Regions from separate parts of the Streptomyces sp. NPDC026672 genome, predicted to be linked through region 1. Evidence: riboswitches for the same ligand, from Rfam matches in the RefSeq annotation. Region 1 holds a riboswitch; each other region holds the start of a gene.
The links. A riboswitch is a leader RNA that binds a small molecule or an ion and turns the genes downstream of it on or off. The one in region 1 is predicted to bind thiamine pyrophosphate.
Positions count from the first base shown of each region.

Region 2: it holds a riboswitch for thiamine pyrophosphate, as region 1 does, so the genes downstream of both, thiC (phosphomethylpyrimidine synthase ThiC) here and AB0F77_RS19360 (thiamine ABC transporter substrate-binding protein) in region 1, are expected to answer to the same signal.
Region 3: it holds a riboswitch for thiamine pyrophosphate, as region 1 does, so the genes downstream of both, thiO (glycine oxidase ThiO) here and AB0F77_RS19360 (thiamine ABC transporter substrate-binding protein) in region 1, are expected to answer to the same signal.

Region 1 is NZ_JBEZXS010000015.1:87,168-93,719, reverse strand. Features, by position in the region: gene AB0F77_RS19370 (ABC transporter ATP-binding protein) at 1-505, opposite strand, end outside; gene AB0F77_RS19365 (iron ABC transporter permease) at 505-2,106, opposite strand; gene AB0F77_RS19360 (thiamine ABC transporter substrate-binding protein) at 2,145-3,224, opposite strand; TPP riboswitch at 3,295-3,402, opposite strand; gene rlmN (23S rRNA (adenine(2503)-C(2))-methyltransferase RlmN) at 3,429-4,535, opposite strand; gene AB0F77_RS19350 (hypothetical protein) at 4,935-5,474, shown strand; gene AB0F77_RS19345 (hypothetical protein) at 6,089-6,552, shown strand, end outside.
Region 2 is NZ_JBEZXS010000011.1:161,076-167,627, reverse strand. Features, by position in the region: gene AB0F77_RS15660 (helix-turn-helix domain-containing protein) at 1-873, shown strand, start outside; partial or broken gene AB0F77_RS15655 (hypothetical protein) at 872-961, shown strand; gene AB0F77_RS15650 (SsgA family sporulation/cell division regulator) at 973-1,410, shown strand; gene AB0F77_RS15645 (YibE/F family protein) at 1,518-3,011, opposite strand; TPP riboswitch at 3,083-3,263, shown strand; gene thiC (phosphomethylpyrimidine synthase ThiC) at 3,256-5,103, shown strand; gene AB0F77_RS15635 (hypothetical protein) at 5,114-6,223, opposite strand; gene AB0F77_RS15630 (VWA domain-containing protein) at 6,528-6,552, shown strand, end outside.
Region 3 is NZ_JBEZXS010000013.1:108,529-115,080, reverse strand. Features, by position in the region: gene pknB (Stk1 family PASTA domain-containing Ser/Thr kinase) at 1-564, opposite strand, end outside; gene AB0F77_RS17535 (thiazole synthase) at 842-1,636, opposite strand; gene thiS (sulfur carrier protein ThiS) at 1,640-1,852, opposite strand; gene thiO (glycine oxidase ThiO) at 1,849-3,009, opposite strand; TPP riboswitch at 3,007-3,118, opposite strand; gene AB0F77_RS17520 (FAD-dependent oxidoreductase) at 3,257-4,486, shown strand; gene AB0F77_RS17515 (Rv2175c family DNA-binding protein) at 4,553-4,918, shown strand; gene thiE (thiamine phosphate synthase) at 5,122-5,772, shown strand; gene metF (methylenetetrahydrofolate reductase [NAD(P)H]) at 5,878-6,552, shown strand, end outside.

The DNA of each region.
Region 1 (6,552 bases):
CCCGCAGCGAGCGGTCGAGCTGGCCCAGCGGCTCGTCCAGCATCAGCAGCCGGGGCCGGGGGGCGAGGGCGCGGGCCAGCGCCACCCGCTGCTGCTCCCCGCCGGAGAGCCCCGCGACGGCACGTCCCGCGGCGCCGGGCAGCCCCACCAGCTCCAGCAACTCCCCGACCTCCGCCGCCCGTTCCCGCTTCGGGGCGCCGCGCATCCGCAGCCCGAAGGCCACGTTGCCGCCCACGTCCCGCTGCGGGAACAACTGGTGGTCCTGGAACATCAGCCCGACGCCCCGCCGGTGCGCGGGCACCCGGGCCTGGTCCGTCCCGTCGAGCAGGACCCGGCCCGAGGACAGCGGCTGGAGTCCGGCGACGGCCCTGAGCAGCGTGGACTTGCCGCTTCCGCTGGGCCCGAGCACACACACGATCTCGTGCTCGGCGACCGCGAGGTCCACGGCGTCGAGGACGGCCCGCCCGCCGAAACGCACGGTCGCGGCCTCCAGGCTCAGCAGCATCAGAACTCCCCCGTCCGGTCGGTCCGCAGCCGCTCCAGGATCAGCAGCGACGCCGCGCACACCAGCATCAGAATCGTCGACAGGGCCATCGCCTGCCCGTAGTTGAGGTCGCCGGGCCGGCCCAGCAGCCGTGCCACGGCCACGGGCAGCGTCGGGTTGTCGGGCCGCGCGATGAACACGGTCGCCCCGAACTCGCCGAGCGACACGGCGAACGCGAACCCGGCCGCGACCAGCAACGCCCGCCGCACCAGCGGCAGATCGACCTCCCGCCACACCCGCAGGGGCGAGGCGCCGAGCACCGCCGCCGCCTCCCGCAGCCGCGCGTCCACCGCCCGCAGCACGGGCAGCATGGTCCGTACGACGAAGGGGACGCCGACGAGGGCCTGGGCGAGGGGGACGAGGATCCAGGACTGCCGCAGGTCCAGCGGCGGTTCGTCCAGGGCGATGAGGAAGCCGAAGCCCACGGTCACCGCGGAGACACCGAGCGGCAGCATCAGCAGCGCGTCGAAGCCCCGCACGATCCGGCCGGCGTCCCGGCGGGCCAGCGCGGCGGCGGCGAGCCCACCGACCAGCACGGCGATGGCGGTGGCGGCGACGGCGTACTCCAGCGAGGTCGCGATCGCGGTGACGGGCGCCACCAGGAACGTTCCGCCGTCCTCGCGGGTGAGCGCCCGGTAGTAGCCGAACCCGGGCGCGTCCAGGGAGCGTTGGACGAGGACCGCAAGCGGCAGCAGGACCAGCAGGGCGACGGTGGCGAGGACGCCGGCGAGCAGCGCCCACTGCCCGGCGCCGCGCGGCCCGCGCGCGGTCACCGACGCGTCGACCAGCCGCAGGGCCGTCTCCCGGCGCCGTACGGTCCAGGCGTGCACGGCGAGGATCGCGGCGACCGCGGCGAACTGGACGAGCGTCAGGACGGCGGCCGTGGAGAGGTCGAAGATCTCCGAGGTCTGCCGGTAGATCTCCACTTCGAGGGTGGCGAAGGTGGGGCCGCCGAGGATCTGGACGACGCCGAACGAGGTGAAGGTGAACAGGAACACCATCAGCGCCGCGGCGGCCACGGCGGGCGCGAGCGCGGGCAGGGTCACCTTGCGCCAGGCACCGAACGGCGAGGCGCCCAGCATCCGGGCGGCCTCCTCCTGACGCGGGTCGAGCTGCGCCCACAGTCCGCCCACGGTCCGTACGACGACCGCGTAGTTGAAGAAGACGTGCGCCAGCAGGATGGCCCACACGGTGGTGTCGAGCCGTACGCCCCACAGCTCGTCGAGCAGTCCGCCCCGCCCGACGAGCGCGAGGAAGGCCGTGCCGACGACCACCGTCGGCAGCACGAACGGCACGGTGACGACGGCCCGCAGCACCTGCTTGCCCGGGAAGTCCAGGCGCGCGAACACATGGGCGGCGGGCAGGGCGAGCAGCAGGGTGAGCGCGGTGGAGGCGAGCGCCTGCCAGGTGGTGAACCACAGCACGTGCCGGATGTCGGACTGCGCGACGACGTCCGCGATCCGGCCCAGCCGCCAGCTGCCGTCCACCTTGAGCCCACGGGCGACGATCGCGGCGACGGGCCAGGCGAAGAAGACGGCGAAGAACACGACGGGCCCGGCCATCAGGGCGAGCCGCGCCGTGTTCCCGCGCCTCCCGGCCGCTACTTCAGTACGAGCGACGTCCACGACTTGACCCACTGGTCGCGGTTGGCGGCGATCTTCTCGGCGGGCAGCGTCTCGGGGTCCTTGGCCTGCGGGCCGTACTTCGTGAACTCCGGCGGCACCTGGGCGCCCTCGCGCACCGGGTAGACGAACATGTTGAGCGGCATGTCCTCCTGGAACTCCTTGCCGACGAGGAAGTCCAGGAACGCCTTGCCGCCCTCGCTGTTGCGCGCGTTGCTCAGCAGGCCCGCGTACTCGATCTGCCGGAAGCAGGTGCCGGCGGCGACCCCGGTCGGGGCGGTGGTGGGCTTCGGGTCGGCGTAGACGACCTCGGCGGGCGGGGAGGAGGCGTAGGAGACGACCAGCGGCCGGTCCCCGTGGGCCTTCTTCCCTCCGGCCGAGCCGGAGAACTCCTCGTCGTAGGCCTGCTCCCAGCCGTCGACGACCTTGACGCCGTTGGCCTTGAGCTTCTTCCAGTAGTCCGGCCAGCCGTCGTCGCCGTAGTGCGCGGCGCTGCCGAGCAGGAAGCCCAGGCCGGGCGAGGAGGTGGACACGTTCTCGGTGACGAGGAGGTTCTTGTAGGCGGGCTCGACCAGGTCGTCGAAGCTCTGCGGCGGGGCCAGCCGGTGCTTGTCGAAGTACGCCTTGTCGTAGTTGACGCAGATGTCGCCGCTGTCGATGGGCGTGACCCGGTGCTTGCCGGGGTCGACGCGGTACGCGGGCTGGATCGCGGCGGCGTCCTTGACCTCGTACGACTGGAAGAGGCCGTTGTCGAGGGCGCGGGAGAGCAGGGTGTTGTCGACGCCGAAGAAGACGTCGCCCTGCGGGTTGTCCTTGGTCAGGACGGCCTTGTTGACGGCCTGTCCGGCGTCGCCGTCCTTGAGGACCTTGACGCGGTAGCCGGAGCTCTTCTCGAAGTCGGCGAGCACGTTCTTCGACACGGCCCACGAGTCGTGGCTGACGAGGGTGACGGTCTTGGACGCGGAGCCCGCCGACGCCTTGCCGTCGTCCGATCCGCACGCGGACAGCGAGACGAGACCGAGGCCGACGGCGACGGCCACGAGGGTCTTGTGGTGCACTGGATGTCCTCCTGGGGTTGGCCAGGAAGAGACGCGGCCCCGCCCGGGGGACCCGGACGGGGCGCAACAGCTCGAGTGATGACCGAACTTCCTACCCAGAATGACCTGGGCGAGGTTCAGAGGGTCTGCGGCCCGGTTGCCGCACTCTCAGCGCTGTGGCGCTCCCCTGTCGGAATATGAAGGTGTGGTGGTACGGCGTTCAGACTACCGCTCGGTGGCCGCGAGCTGACCACAGGCACCGTCGATCTCCTGACCCCGGGTGTCCCGGACGGTCACCGGCACGCCGTGCGCGGCGATCGCCTCGACGAACGCCTTCTCGTCCTCGGGCCGCGACGCGGTCCACTTGGAGCCCGGCGTGGGGTTGAGCGGGATCAGGTTGACGTGCACGGGCTTGCCCCGCAGCAGCCGGCCGAGCCGGTCGCCGCGCCACGCCTGGTCGTTGATGTCCCGGATCAGGGCGTACTCGATGGACAGCCGGCGGCCGGACTTCGCGGCGTACTCCAGGCCGGCGTCGAGGACCTCGCGGACCTTCCAGCGGGTGTTCACGGGGACGAGGGTGTCGCGCAGCTCGTCGTCGGGCGCGTGCAGCGAGATCGCGAGCCGGCACTTGAAGCCCTCGTCGGCGAACCGGTGGATGGCCGGCACCAGCCCGACGGTGGAGACGGTGATGCCGCGCTGCGACAGGCCGAGCCCGTCCGGCTCGGGGTCGGTGAGGGCGCGGACGGCTCCGACGACCCGGTTGTAGTTGGCGAGGGGCTCGCCCATGCCCATGAAGACGATGTTGGACAGCCGCGCCGGGCCGCCGGGAACCTCGCCGTCCCTGAGGGCCCGCATGCCGTCGACGATCTGGTGCACGATCTCGGCGGTGGACAGGTTGCGGTCGAGGCCCGCCTGCCCGGTCGCGCAGAACGGGCAGTTCATGCCGCAGCCGGCCTGCGAGCTGATGCACATGGTGACCCGGTCCGGGTAACGCATCAGCACCGACTCGACGAGCGTCCCGTCGAACAGCCGCCACAGCGTCTTGCGGGTGGTGCCCTGGTCGGTCGACAGGTGCCGGACGACGGTCATCAGCTCCGGCAGCAGCGCCTCCTGGAGCTTGGTGCGCGATCCGGCGGGGATGTCGGTCCACTCGGCGGGGTCGTGCGCGAACCGCGCGAAGTAGTGCTGCGACAGCTGCTTGGCGCGGAACGGCTTCTCACCGATCGCGGCGACGGCCTCCTTGCGCTCGGCGGGCGACAGATCGGCGAGATGCCGCGGCGGCTTCTTGGCTCCGCGCGGGGCGACAAAAATAAGTTCTCCGGGCTTAGGCATGGCCGTACCAGTGTCGCAGATCGACTTGGGTGACCTGGGGGGTGTCGCTGGTAGGCGTCACCGGTCGCTACTGAGCGGCTTCGGACGGCCCAGGGACGGCCCGGCCGATGGGGCCGTGCGCCCTGGCTGAGCTGCCACTGTCCATCGTTCCGGTCCACTCACGCGGAGCAGATCATCCATAGCGCTACGTGCTGCTGCCACGAAGGCGTCGATGCAGTCATTCGGACGGGAACGGACCTAGAACCACGAATCGACGGGCGTCTCGTAGCCGGGCCCACCCACCACGGCTTCCGCCCTCCGGCCAACGCCGCAGCAGATGGACAGCGCGCCCATGGTCCGCCATGCTGCCTTGGCGGTGAGGGGCCACCGTCGGCCACATCGGGTCAGGAGTGGGGATCGATGGAGCAATCGCAGGTCGCAGCTCTACCGCCAGAGCGCATCCGTTACCGCTTGACACGCCTCCAACGCCTGTCACCCGCGCTGCCCAGCATCGTTATCGTCCCGACCTTCCAGGTCTTGATCTGGTTGGACGGGGGACCGTTCGGTCCTCTACTTGTCCCGGGACTGCTCGTCTGGGGTGTCCTGCCGGTGCTGATCACTTTGGCGCCCTTCGGGGTCACTCTCACGCCATCGGTGGCCATCGTGCACAACCTCCGCCGCCGGACCATCCCGTGGTCTGACGTCCAAGCCATCCAGATCGAGCCTTTCTTCGGAAGCCGGACCGTCGTGATCTACGAAGCGGGCAGCCGCTGCACCCGCCTACGGGCGCCGATCACCGGGTTCCTCAGCTGGGATCGCAGTTTCGAGGAGAAGTTCCACACCATCGGTAGGTGGTGGCTGGAACACCGCGGCCCGGACTGGGCTCCTGTCGCGCCGCCGGGGGTGCACTGGGGCGGCCCACCGACGTCCGACGGGAACCCTTACGCGCCTCCGGCGTAGTCAGCAGCTGATCCACGCACCCTCCGGGGCGCGGAGACTCACCGACTGGGCCAAGCCACGGGGCGGGCGCCGTCCCTAGGTTGGAACAACCCCCCGTGCCGGACACAAACTTGAGGGTCTGACCTCACCCCTATCAGGTCGATCACAGCACTCGCCGACGTCGACCGACCAACCCCGGTTCCAGGGTGAGCGTCCCCTGAAGATCGGCTCTGACCGCAGCCGACCGCGCCTGTTGGTGTCAGCCATGACGGCGGGGGGCCGACCGGTCATGCGCGCGTGTCTCGCTGGACCCCCACCGGCCTCAGCCACGCCATCTACAGCTGCCCTCGACCAGAGCAACCCGTGCCGGCCGACCCGCGACCATCCCGCCAGAGCCCTCTTCGGGCTATCAACCGGCCTGCCTGGCGTTGCTCCTCGGTAGGGCCTTCCGGTGTTGTCAGCACACACCTTACTCTCGATTCCCATGTACTTTGTATCGCAAAGTTGACTCAGCGGGCGGTCGTCCGACAGTCCGCTCACGAGCGCCGCCAAAGCGCCGCCCACAAGGGGGACAAATGGGAACATCCGCGCCGAACAGCGAGGGATCGGAACCGAGGGCGGCCGCGGCTGCCTTGTTGGCTGCGACGGAAGGCCTGCGGGCGAGGACCCGCACGCAGACCAACGGAGCATGGACTCCCCTCCTTGGCTTCGGGCTCCTGGCCCTGGCGGCCATTCCGGTCGCCCGGTACGCCTTCAACTTCGGAGCCCACGGGCGCTACATCGGGTCCTATCCGGCCTTTGCCTACGCCGAGCTGACCGGCCTGTGCGTCGTCCACGAACCGGGAACCCCCTGTCTGAAGGGCGAGTTCGACGGAGCCGTCCTGCGCTTCGCGGCATGGGGCGTGTGGTTCGCGCTCCTCCCCCTCGCATGGTTCGTCTTCGCCCGCTGGTACCGCCTGCGCGGCGAGGCCCGGGGCGTCGTCCCCCGGCGCGGCATGTGGGTCCGCGTGACCGCCACAGCCACCACTGTGATCACGACAGCTCTGGTGGCGCTGCTGTTCGGCAAGGACCAACCATGGGAGGCCGTGCTGCTGGAGAA
Region 2 (6,552 bases), on a different contig from region 1:
CTCCGGGAGTGCCCCTTGGCCTCGGTCGACACCGCCCGCGCAGTACCGCTCGCACCCCCCGTTCCCCGCTCCGCGCCGCCCGCCGTGCGCAGACCGCCTTCTACGGCCCTCCCGGATCAGCCGCAGTCCGCGACGCTCATCGGGTCCGTGCAGCGCGCGATGCGGCTGCTGGAATCGGTCGCCGGGCACGAGCACGGGGCCCCGGCCAAACAACTGGCCCGCGAGACCGCCCTCGCCCTCCCCACGGCCTACCACCTGCTGCGCACCCTGGTGCACGAGGGTTATCTGCGCCGCGACAAGGGCCTCTTCTTCCTCGGCGAGGCGGCCGAGCGGCTGAACAGCAGCGGGGCGCGGCAGAAATATCGCAGCACCATCGCCGACACCCTGGCGCAGTGGCGCGATTCCATCGGTGCGGCGATCTACTACGCGGCCTACCGCGACGGCGAGATCGAGGTCCTGAGCGTCGCCGACAGCCAGGCGAGCCCCGCGGTCCAGGAGTGGGCCGACTTCCGTGAGACCGGGCACGCGCACGCGGTGGGGCAGTGCCTGCTGTCCCAGCTGAACGAGGAAGCCCGTGTTGACCACCTCGACCGCTACCCGGTGCGCTCGCTCACTCCGTACACGGTGCGTGACGGCCGCTGTCTGCTGCGGCGGCTGGAACGGATGCGGCGGCTCGAACCGGTGACCGAGCGCCAGGAGTACGCGCTCGGGACGATCTGTGCCGCGGTTCCGATCGCCTTCGGCACCACCGTGGCCACGGTGGCCCTCTCCCTGCCGTCCCACCAGGGCGACAGGTTGACGTCAGCGGCACACCGTTTGCAGGACGAGGTGGGGCGCCGCCTGGGGTCCCTCGCCCTCTCTATCAGCATCTGAAAAATCACTCCTTGTGATCCGGTGTACACGTTCAGCAAGATGCCACCAGTGTCAAAGGGGTCATTCCAGGCCAGTCGGCGTCACATGACGGGGTAGGCGATGCGCGAGTCCGTACAGGCAGAGGTCATGATGAGCTTTCTCGTCTCCGAGGAGCTCTCCTTCCGCATCCCGGTGGAGCTGCGGTACGAGACCTGCGATCCCTATGCCGTGCGCCTGACCTTCCATTTGCCCGGGGACGCCCCGGTGACATGGGCGTTCGGGCGGGAGCTGCTGATCGACGGAGTGGGCCGGCCGTGCGGCGACGGTGATGTGCACATCGCGCCGACCGACCACGAGACGCTGGGCGAGGTGCTGATCCGGCTCCAGGTCGGCGGCGACCAGGCGGTGTTCCGCTCCTCGGCGCCGCCGCTGGTGGCGTTCCTGGACCGCACGGACAAGCTGGTGCCGCTGGGGCAGGAGGGGGCCCTCGCGGACTTCGACGCCCATCTGGAGGAGGCCCTGGACCGCATCCTGGCCGAGGAGCAGAGCGCGGGCTAGCGGGCTGGACGTCGGGGGCGGTGCGGCGGGGCGATCGTGGTTCGCATACGGAGTGACGGCCTACGCAGGAACGCTTCTGCTCGGCCGCCCTGCTTTCTTCGCGGGGGTCACCGCTTCCGGCGTCGGCCCCGCCCCGCGCGTGCCGCGGCCGGCTGGGCCGCTTCCAGGGCCTCCGGGTGCGATCCGGGCCGGTCGGCCGAGACCACCAGGGCCGCGAGGGCCGTGGTGAGCGGCACCGAGGCCACCAGACCGATCGAGCCGACCAGCGTGCGCACGATCTCCTCCGCCACCAGCTCGCTGTTGGCGACCGCCCCCACGCTGCTCTGCGCGATGGAGAAGAGCAGCAGCAGGGGCAGCGCCGCGCCGGCGTAGGCGAGGACCAGGGTGTTGACGACCGAGGCGATGTGGTCACGGCCGATGCGGATACCCGCCCGGTACAGCCCGCGCCAGCCCATCGTCGGATTGGCCTCGTGCAGCTCCCAGACGGCGGAGGTCTGGGTCACCGTCACGTCGTCCAGCACACCCAGTGAACCGATGATGACGCCGGCGAGCAGCAGACCGCTCATGTCGATCGACGGGTACAGGCCGTGGATCAGGCCGGTGCTGTCGTCCGTGTTGCCGGTCAGCGCCGCCCAGTTGATGAACTCCGAGCCCAGAAAGCCGATCAGCAGCAGCGAGACCAGGGTGCCGAGCACCGCCACCGAGGTGCGTGCCGACAGTCCGTGGCACATGTAGAGGGCGATCAGCATGATGGCGCTCGCCCCGACCACCGCCACGACCAGGGGGTTCGAGCCCTGGAGGATCGCGGGCAGGATGAACAGGGTCAGCACCAGGAAGCTGACGGCCAGGGCGATCAGTGCCATCAGACCGCGCAGTCGGCCGACCACCACAACGGCGAGCGCGAAGATGCCGGCGAGCAGCGCCATCGGGAACTTCCGGTTCACGTCGGTGACGGAGTACTGGAGTTCCCTCGGGGCCGAGGGCTCGTACGCGACGACGACCTTCTCGCCCTGGGACAACTGCCGTGACTGGTCCGGCTGCACGATCTCCGTGAACGTACGGCCCTTGTCGTTGCCGGTGTCGACGCGGATCGTGGCCTTCTTGCAGGTGCCGTTCGCCTGCTGCTGGGCGGAGTTGCCCTCGGCGGTGGAGGTGTCGCCGGTCGGGGTGCCCCCCGAGGCGTTCACCGACTTGCAGCTCACGCCGACGACCCGGGTGACCGTGGCCTGCTGGGTCTGGCGGTCGAAGCCGACACCGGTGCGCTCGTGCGGCGGGGCTCCGCCGGGCCAGAGGACGACCAGACCCACCACGACGGCCGCGGTGAACGGGATCAGGACGGCCGCGATGACCTTGCGCAGATGCTTGGAGACGGGCGCGGCGGGGCCATGGCTGTGGGAGTGCCCATGACCGTGTCCGCCGCCGGACCCGTGCCCGTCGTCGGAGCCGGTGTCGCCGCCCTGGCCGTGGCCGCCGTACCCGGGGTGGTGGTCGTGGCCGTCACCGGCGCCGTGGCCGTCGCGGCCGTGTCCGCCGCGCTGTCCGAAGCCGGGCCCGCGCGGCGGCTCGGGCGGCGGGAACGGGGGCTGATGCGTCGTGGTCACCGCCCGATCATCGCAAGGAGGGTGGGGGCCCTCTGTTCACCGCGCCCGAATTGACGCTAGCGTGGAGCCACCTTTGCACACGCGGGAGCTCGGAGCACCGGGCTGAGAGGGCGCTGACCTCCGTATTGGCGATGTTTCACGTGGAACAACGAGTGATGTTTCACACGGGACACCGACTGACGGATATCGCTGCGTCGACCGCCGAACCTGTTACCGGGTAATGCCGGCGTAGGGAGTAGGTCTCATGACCATCAAGGACGCACGCATGCCTGCCTCCACGCAGAACGCGACGGACGGTGCTGTCGACTCCGTCGACGGTTCGTCCGACGGGGAGGCCGGGGAGACGGGGAATTCCGTCGGCTGGCACAAGGGGTACGTCGAGGGTTCGCGCCCCGACCTGCGTGTGCCGGTCCGTCAGGTGCACCTCACCAACGGGAAGTCGGTCACGCTGTACGACACCTCCGGCCCGTACACCGATCCGCTCGTCGACACCGATGTCCGCAGGGGGCTGCCGCCGCTGCGGGAGAACTGGATCATCGCCCGCGGGGACACCGAGGAGTACGCGGGCCGTCCCGTCCGCCCGGAGGACGACGGTCTCAAGCACACGTCGCCGCGGGGCGGGCTGCGCAACCTCGACGCGGTGTTCCCCGGGCGGCCGCGTCAGCCGCGCCGCGGCCACGCGGGCGGCGCGGTCACCCAGCTCGCGTACGCCCGCCGGGGAGAGATCACCCCGGAGATGGAGTACGTGGCCATCCGGGAGAACGTCGCTCCCGAGGTCGTCCGGGAGGAGATCGCGGCGGGCAGGGCCGTACTGCCCGCCAACGTCAACCACCCGGAGATCGAGCCGATGATCATCGGCAAGCGGTTCCTGGTGAAGGTCAACGCCAACATCGGCAACTCGGCGGTGACGTCCTCCATCGAGGAGGAGGTCGAGAAGATGACCTGGGCGACCCGCTGGGGCGCCGACACGGTCATGGACCTGTCCACCGGCCGCAATATCCACACGACCCGCGAGTGGGTGCTGCGCAACTCCCCCGTCCCCATCGGCACGGTGCCGCTCTATCAGGCGCTGGAGAAGGTCGACGGCCGGGCCGAGGAGCTGACCTGGGAGATCTACAAGGACACGGTCATCGAGCAGGCCGAGCAGGGCGTGGACTACATGACGGTCCACGCGGGCGTGCGCCTGGCGTACGTACCGCTGACGGCCAACCGCAAGACCGGCATCGTCTCGCGCGGTGGATCGATCATGGCCGCGTGGTGCCTCGCGCACCACAAGGAGTCGTTCCTGTACGAGAACTTCGAGGAACTGTGCGAGATCCTCGCGGCGTACGACGTCACGTACTCGCTGGGCGACGGTCTGCGGCCGGGGTCGATCGCGGACGCCAACGACGAGGCGCAGTTCGCGGAGTTGCGGACGCTCGGGGAACTCAACCGGATCGCCAGGCGTTTTGACGTACAGACGATGATCGAGGGCCCGGGACACGTCCCGATGCACAAGATCAAGGAGAACATCGACCTTCAGCAGGAGATCTGCGATGAAGCTCCGTTCTATACGCTCGGCCCGCTGACGACGGACGTCGCGCCGGCGTACGACCACATCACCTCCGGCATCGGCGCCGCGATGATCGCCTGGTGGGGCACGGCGATGCTCTGCTACGTCACGCCCAAGGAGCACCTGGGCCTGCCCAACCGTGACGACGTCAAGACGGGCGTCATCACCTACAAGATCGCCGCCCACGCGGCCGACCTCGCCAAGGGGCACCCCGGCGCGCAGGAGTGGGACGACGCGCTGTCCGACGCCCGCTTCGAGTTCCGGTGGGAGGACCAGTTCAACCTCGCCATGGACCCCGACACGGCACGGGAGTTCCACGACGAGACCCTCCCGGCCGAGCCGGCCAAGACGGCCCACTTCTGCTCGATGTGCGGCCCGAAGTTCTGCTCCATGAAGATCAGCCAGGACATCCGCCGTGAGCACGGCGGCAGCCGCGCGGAGATCGAGGAGGGCATGGCCCAGAAGTCGAAGGAGTTCGCGGCGGCGGGCAACCGCGTGTACCTGCCGCTCGCGGAGACGGGCGGTGGCTCGGCCGGCTGACCCGGCCGCCTCAGCGGAGGGGGGCCCGCCAGGCCACCAGTCCCGGCCGGCCCGCCTCCGCGAAGCCCACCGCGAACGGCTTGTCGCCGTCGTCCGTCACCAGGTGGATGCTGCACTCCGTCACGCTGTCGCCCGGCGGGATCATCCGGGCGACCCAGTCGGACGGACAGCCGGGGATCTTCGTGTCGAGGACGAAGGGGGTCTTCCCCCGTATCTGCCGACCGCCCTGGGTGAGCAGGCGGACGCGGTCGGCCTGGTCGGCGTAGAGGTCTTTCGACCCGGTGTTGGTGTAGGTGACCGACACGTAGTACGGGACGCCGCGCCGCTCGTTCTCGTTGAGGTCGAGGTCCAGGCCCGCGAGGTCGGCCGCGCTGCCCCGGCGTACGGAAACCAGCGTGGCGGGCAGTTCGAGGACACCGTCCTCGCGGGCGTCCCACCGGACGCGGACGATGTCGCCAGGCTTCGCCAGTCCGGCGGATGCTGCCTTGAGTCCGCCCTCGACGGGCCAGGTGGCGACCGCGCCGCCCTCGTCGAGGTAGCCGTCGGCGTTGTGCGTCACCGACAGCACGCCGACGCCCTCGGGCAGCGCATAGGTCACACAGGTGTCGTACGAGTCACCGGGCGCCAGCGTCTTCGGCGCGGTGTCCGCGCAGGGAAGGTCGACCCCGCCCGGCCTGCCGCCGCTGACGTAGACCTTCTCCCCGCGCGTCCAGTCGGTGCCGTTCAGGGCGAGGTCGCTGTCCACCCTGTAGGCGGCGGGGATCTCCTTCCGGCCGGTGTTGGTGACCTCGAAGGTGAGGTAGTGGGGGACCATGCCCTTCAGCTCACCGTCCACGCGCGCCCCCCGCATGTCCTCCTCCGAACCCCGGACCAGGCTCTTGACCGTGATCCCGACTTCGTACGACCGATGATCGGTGTCCGTGTGGACGACGTCCCGTCGGCCGGTCCGCACCGGCAGGTCCGTCCAGGAGGCAGGCCTCTTCGCGGCTCGCTCCGCGGCAGGCTTCTCCATGGCTCGCTCCACGGCCCCGCCGGCGCCCTGTTCCCCCGTGCACCCGGCGAGCAGGGGTATCAACGCCGCGCCCATGACGGCCTTCCCGACGTAGCTGGACAGGCGCATGGACTCCCCTTGCCGCACGATGATCCGGATCCGCCGGAGGACTGACGCATCCTAGGACGTCACGGCGGAGGCGCCTCATGCGAAGGAGTTGCGGGCCGTTCTGCTCCGCTGGAGACGCTTGGCTCTGCTACAGACCATGTGACTCCACGCGGCGGACCCGTGGATTCGGCGATGCAACTCCGTGCGGCTCCGCACTTCGCGGGTGGCTGGGCCGATAGCCGCGGGGCTGGACAGCCGCGGGTTGCGTTTCCTTGAGGTCTCCAGAGGGGTCCCTGGTGTTGGCTCGGGTGGGCAGACTGGGGACATGGACGGCAGGGCGTTGAGCAAGG
Region 3 (6,552 bases), on a different contig from region 1:
GATCTGCTCGGGCGCGAGGTAGGAGACGGTGCCGAGGACGGCGCCCGTGGTGCTGGTGACGGTGTCCACGGACCGCACGAGCCCGAAGTCGGCCACCTTGACGCGGCCGTCGTCCCCTATGAGCACGTTCTCCGGCTTCATGTCCCGGTGCACGAACCCGGCGCGGTGCGCGGCGCCGAGCGCGGCGAGCACGGGCTCCAGGATGTCCAGCGCGGCCCGCGGCTGGAGCGCGCCGCGCTCGCGCAGCACGTCACGCAGGGTGCAGCCCGCGACGTACTCCATCGCGAGGTACACGTACGACCCGTCGGTGCCCTGGTCGAAGACCTGCACGACGTTGGGGTGGGCCAGGCGCGCCACCGACTTCGCCTCACGGATGAACCGCTCGACGAACCCCGCGTCGGCCGCGAGCGCCGGGTGCATCACCTTGACCGCGAGCACCCGGTCCAGACGTGTGTCCAGGGCCCGGTACACCGTGGCCATCCCGCCGACCGCGATCCGCGCGTCGACGCGGTAACGGCCGTCGAGCACCTGCCCGACGAGAGGGTCCTGAAGGGTCATATCCACCCGCACGAGTCTACGAGCCCCCACGCACACCCCCTCCGATCCACCCAACCTGAAGCAGACCCGTGACACCACCCCCACTCCACAACCCGCCCCGCCCACCCCACGTAGCGGCGCACCTCGCCCTCCCGCCCGCCCACCCGGCAGCCGACCGCAAACGGGTGGGTGGGTGGGAAACGAAGGGTCCACGACCCGCAGCCGCCGACGGCGAACGGCCCCCACGGGCGAGGTCCACCTCTTGAGGGACCGGGAACGGGCGGGCGGGTGGGGGAAGAGACGGCTAGAACGCCGGGCGTTCGGGGTCCAGGTCGGCCAAGCCTTCCCCCGGCGACGACGCCACCGCGAAGTACCGCCGGGGTATCCGCCCACCCAGCCGAGCCGACCTCCCGGCCTCCACTCCGTACCGCATCGCCAAAGCCATCCGCTCAGGATCCCGCGCCCGCGTCACGGCCGACGCCAGCATCACCCCCGCACACCCCAACTCCATCGCCAACGCCACGTCGGACGCCGTACCGGCCCCCGCGTCCAGGATCACCGGCACCCCCGCCCGCTCCACGATCAGCTCGAAGTTGTGCGGGTTGCGGATACCGAGCCCCGACCCGATCGGCGACCCCAGCGGCATCACCGCCGCACACCCCACGTCCTCCAGCTTCCGCGCGAGCACGGGGTCGTCGTTGGTGTACGGCAGCACGGTGAACCCGTCGTCCACCAGCGTCTCCGCCGCGTCCAGCAGCTCGACCGGGTCCGGCAGCAGCGTGCGCTCGTCGGCGATGACCTCCAGCTTGATCAGATCGCTCCCCAGCGCCTCCCGCGCCAGCCGCGCCGTCAGCACCGCCTCGCCCGCCGTGAAGCAGCCCGCCGTGTTCGGCAGCACCCGCACCCCGAGCTTCTCCAGGACCGACAGCACCGACCCGTGCACCCCGGGATCGACCCGCCGCATCGCCACGGTCGTCAGCTCCGTGCCGGAGGCGACCAGCGCCCGCTCCAGCACGTCCAGGCTGGGCGCACCGCCCGTACCCATGATCAGGCGGGACGAGAACGCCGTACCGCCGAGGACAAAGGGATCGTCGGCCATGGCTCAGCCTCCCTGGACCGCGGTGAGGACTTCGACCCGGTCGCCCTCGCGCAGCGCCGTGGACGGCCACTGCGTGCGCGGGACGACGGTCTCGTTGAGTGCGGCGGCCACCCCGGAGGGCGCCGCGGTGAGGGTCCGCACGAGCGCGTCGAGGGCCGTGCCGGACGCGACCCGGCGGTGCTCGCCGTTGACGGAGATGGTGACGGAGGCGGTCATGCGGGCTGCTCCGAGAGGACGGCGCCGAAGCGCGCGGGCGTGAAGGGGCGGGCCTCCTCGGGGAGCTCCCCGGTGGCCAGGGCGTGCGCCAGCGCGTCGCCGGTGACCGGCGTCAGCAGCACACCGTTGCGGTAGTGCCCGGTGGCCAGCAGCAGCCCGTCGAGGCCGCTCGGCCCGAGCAGCGGCGCGTTGTCGGGCGAGCCCGGCCGCAGCCCGGCCCGGGTCTCCGTGAGCGGCAGCTCGGTGATGCCCGGCACCAGCTCGTGCGCGTCCCGCAGCAGCTCGTAGACGCCGCCCGCGGTCACCGTCGTGTCCCAGCCCAGGTCCTCGCTGGTGGCGCCGACGACCAGCTCGCCGTTCTCCCGGGGCACCAGGTAGACGTGGCTGCCGCGCACCACGGCCCGCACGGTCCGGTTCAGGAACGCCCCGAACCGCTCCGGCACGGTCAGCCGCAGCACCTGACCCTTCACGGGCCGTACCGCGGGCAGTACCTCGTCAGGCACCCCCGCGAGCCGCCCGCTGAGGCTGCCCGCCGCGAGGACCACCTGCTGCGCGTCCAGCTCCGTGCCGTCCGCCGTGGTGACCCCGGCCGCCCGCTCCCGCAGGACCCGCAGCCGTGCCGCCCACGCGCGGTGGAACACCACGCCCGCGCGCTCGCACGCCGTCACCAGCGCCGTCGCGAGCCGCCGCGGGTCGATCTGGTGGTCGCCGTCCACCCGCAGCCCACCGCGCACCCCCGGCGCGAGCATCGGTTCCAGCTGCCGGCACTCCCGGCCCGACAGCCACTCCGACTCCAGCCCCGACTCCCGCTGGAGGACGTGCAGTTCGCGCAGTTGCGCGCGGTCGTCGGCGTCCAGCGCGACGGCGAGCGTGCCGCAGCGCCGGTAGCCGAGGTCCCGGCCGGTCAGCTCGCCGAGCTCGGCCGCGAAGGCCGGGTAGCGGCGGGCCGACTCCAGATTGAGCCCCAGCAGGGTCTGCTCGCCGTGGTGCAGCTCGGTGACCGCGGCCAGCATCCCGGCCGCGACCTGCGCGGCCCCGCCGCCGGGCTCCGGGTCCACGACGGCCGTCGTGAACCCGCGCTGCGCCGCGCGCCAGGCCGTGACCAGGCCGATGATCCCGCCCCCGATGACGAGGACGTCTGACGTACGTGACGACATGGGCGTCCAGCCCCTCCCTTCGCCGGCATGACCCGGATCAGGTTCGTACGGTCGGAGGCCGCCAGCCTCCCTCTCAGCCCGGTGCGTCCGGGCTCCCGCGAGTGCGTGTACGTCCGCCACCCTAGCCCTTGGCCGCGCGGCTCGGTAAGGGCGCGTGGTCCCGGGGCCGGGGCCGGACGGCCGCTGTGCAACACGTCACGGAACGCGACCCCTGACTGACTCTTTGTCAGTTGTCTATGGTGATCAGGTGAGCGAGCAGACACGGGAACGAGGCATGTCACAGGACCGGCGCGTCGTCGTGGTGGGCGCGGGCATGGCCGGGGTGCAGACCGCGGTCGCCCTGCGGGAGCAGGGCTTCAAGGGCCCGGTCACCGTCATCGGCGCCGAGCCGCACCAGCCCTACGACCGACCTCCGTTGTCGAAGGCGGTGCTGCTCGGCACCGCCGAGGGCTCCGCGTTCGACATCGACTTCGACACCCTCGGCATCGACCTCGAACTGGGCCGCGAGGCGCTCGGCGTGCGCCCCGCCGACCACGAGCTCGACACCGAGGCCGGGCCGGTGCCGTACGACGTGCTGGTCCTCGCCACCGGCGCCGAACCGATCCGGCTGCCCGGCGCCGACGGCGTCCAGGGTGTGCATCTGCTGCGCACCCTGGACGACGCCGAGCGGCTGCGGCCGGTGCTCGCCCGGCAGCACGACGTGGTGGTCGTCGGCGCGGGCTGGATCGGCGCAGAGTTCGCCACGGCGGCCCGCGAGGCCGGCTGCGCGGTGACCGTCGTCGAGGCCGCCGACCGGCCGCTCGCGGGCGCCGTCCCGGCGGAGGTGGCCGCCCCGATGACCGCCTGGTACGCCGACAGCGGCACCGACCTGCGCACCCACACGCGGGTGGAAAGCGTCGAACCCGGCGCGGTCGTCCTCGGCGACGGCACCCGGCTGCCCGCGGGCGCCGTCGTGGTCGGCATCGGCGCCCGCCCCGCCACCGCCTGGCTGACCGGCTCCGGCATCGAGCTCGGCGCGCACAACGAGGTCGTCGCCGACGACCGGCTGCGCACCTCCGCGCCGGACGTGTACGCGGTCGGGGACTGCGCCTCCTTCCCGTCCGGCCGCTACGGCGCCCGCCTGCTCGTGCACCACTGGGACAACGCCCTCCAGGGGCCGCGCACCGTCGCCGCGAACATCGTCGGCGACACCTCCGCCGTGTACGACCCGGTGCCGTACTTCTGGTCCGAGCAGTTCGGACGGTTCGTGCAGTACGCCGGACACCACGGCGCGGCCGACACGCTCCTGTGGCGCGGTGACCCCGCCGGGCCCGCCTGGACGGTCTGCTGGCTCCGCGAGGACCGGCTCGTCGCCCTGCTGGCGGTGGGCCGTCCGCGTGACCTTGCGCAGGGGCGACGGCTGATCGAGGCGGGCACGGTGATGGACCCCGCCCTGCTCGTGGACCCGGCGCGGCCCCTGAAGGCGGCGACGGCCTGACCCGGAAAGTCCAGGTTCCGTCCGGCCCGGCTTCCGACTGTCGGTCCGGGATGGCAGGCTGTTTCCGTGACCGAGATTGACACGAAGATCGATGCGCTCGTCCCCGACTGGCTCACCCTCCCCGACATCGCGGAGATGCTGGACGTCGAGGTGACACGCGTGCGGCAGCTGGTCAAGGAGGGCCAGCTCATCGCCGTACGCCGTGGTGAGAACCACGCGCTGCACGTCCCCGCCGCCTTCATCGACGGGGACAAGGTCGTCAAGGGGCTGTCCGGGACCCTGACGCTGCTGCGGGACGACGGCTTCACGGACGAGGAAATGCTGGAGTGGCTCTTCACCGCCGACCCCAGCCTGCCGGGCACCCCCGCCCAGGCCCTCGGTGAGAACCGCGGCACGGAGGTGAAACGCCGGGCCCAGGCCCTCGCCGTCTGACCCGCCCCGCACCCGCGTTCCCGCCGGGCGGGCGCCGGTGCTCACGGCCGGGTGGCACCGTGCCCCGCCGGCCGGAGCACCGCCGTGCCCACCGGGCCGTACCGCCGCCGGGACACGGTGCCCGGTGGCCGTGCCGGCGCGGCCCGGGCGCTACGCTCTCGCGGCCCGTACTCACCGTCACCGCACGCACCCCGGGGGACCCCATGTCCGACGTCACCGCCCGTGCCCGGCTCGCCGACGCGCGGGTCTACCTCTGCACCGACGCCCGCAGGCGCCAGGGCGACCTGCCCGAGTTCCTGGACGCGGTGCTCGCCGGCGGGGTCGACATCGTGCAGCTGCGCGACAAGGGCATGGAGGCCGCCGAGGAGCTGGAGCACCTCGCCGTGTTCGCCGAGGCGTGCGCCCGGCACGGCAGGCTGCTCGCCGTCAACGACCGCGCGGACGTCGCCCACGCCGCCGCCTCCGACGTCCTCCACCTCGGCCAGGGCGACCTCCCCGTCCCCGCGGCCCGCGCGATCCTCGGCGACGACGTCCTGATCGGCCGCTCCACGCACGCCGAGGCCGAGGCCGACGCGGCCGCCGTCCAGGACGGCGTGGACTACTTCTGCACCGGCCCCTGCTGGCCCACCCCCACCAAGCCCGGCCGCCACGCCCCCGGCCTCGACCTGGTCCGCCACACCGCCGCCCTGGGCACCGACCGCCCCTGGTTCGCCATCGGCGGCATCGACCTCGGCAACCTCGACCAGGTCCTCGACGCCGGCGCCCGCCGGGTGGTCGTCGTCCGCGCGATCACCGAGGCCGACGACCCCGGCGCCGCGGCGGCCGAGTTCGCCGAGCGCCTGCGCAAGGCGTAGCCCCGCCCGGCGGCGACTGTCCAAGGGGTGGACAAGAAGGCGGCGAATCGGGCAATTCACCGACGCCCGGTTGGGGGACCGCCCACCCCTGGCTAACCTGCCGGTATGGCCCTCGGAACCGCATCCACCAGGACCGACCGCGCGCGCACCGTGCGTGACATCCTCGCCGCAGGCAAGACGACGTACTCCTTCGAGTTCTCGGCGCCGAAGACCCCCAAGGGCGAGCGGAGCCTGTGGAACGCGCTGCGCCGGGTCGAGGCGGTCGCCCCCGACTTCGTCTCCGTCACCTACGGGGCCGGCGGCTCCACCCGCGCGGGCACGGTCCGCGAGACCCAGCAGATCGTCGCCGACACCACGCTCACCCCGGTCGCCCACCTCACCGCGGTCGACCACTCCGTCGCCGAACTGCGCAACATCATCGGCCAGTACGCGGACGCCGGCATCCGCAACATGCTCGCCGTCCGCGGCGACCCGCCCGGCGCCGACCCCATGGGCGACTGGGTGGCGCACCCCGAGGGCCTGGCCTACGCGGCCGACCTCGTGCGCCTCATCAAGGAGTCCGGCGACTTCTGCGTGGGCGTCGCCGCCTTCCCCGAGATGCACCCGCGCTCCACCGACTGGGACACGGACGTCGCGCACTTCGTCGACAAGTGCCGCGCCGGCGCCGACTACGCCATCACGCAGATGTTCTTCCAGCCGGACTCCTATCTGCGCCTGCGCGACCGGGTCGCCGCCGCGGGCTGCGACACCCCGGTCATCCCCGAGGTCATGCCGGTGACG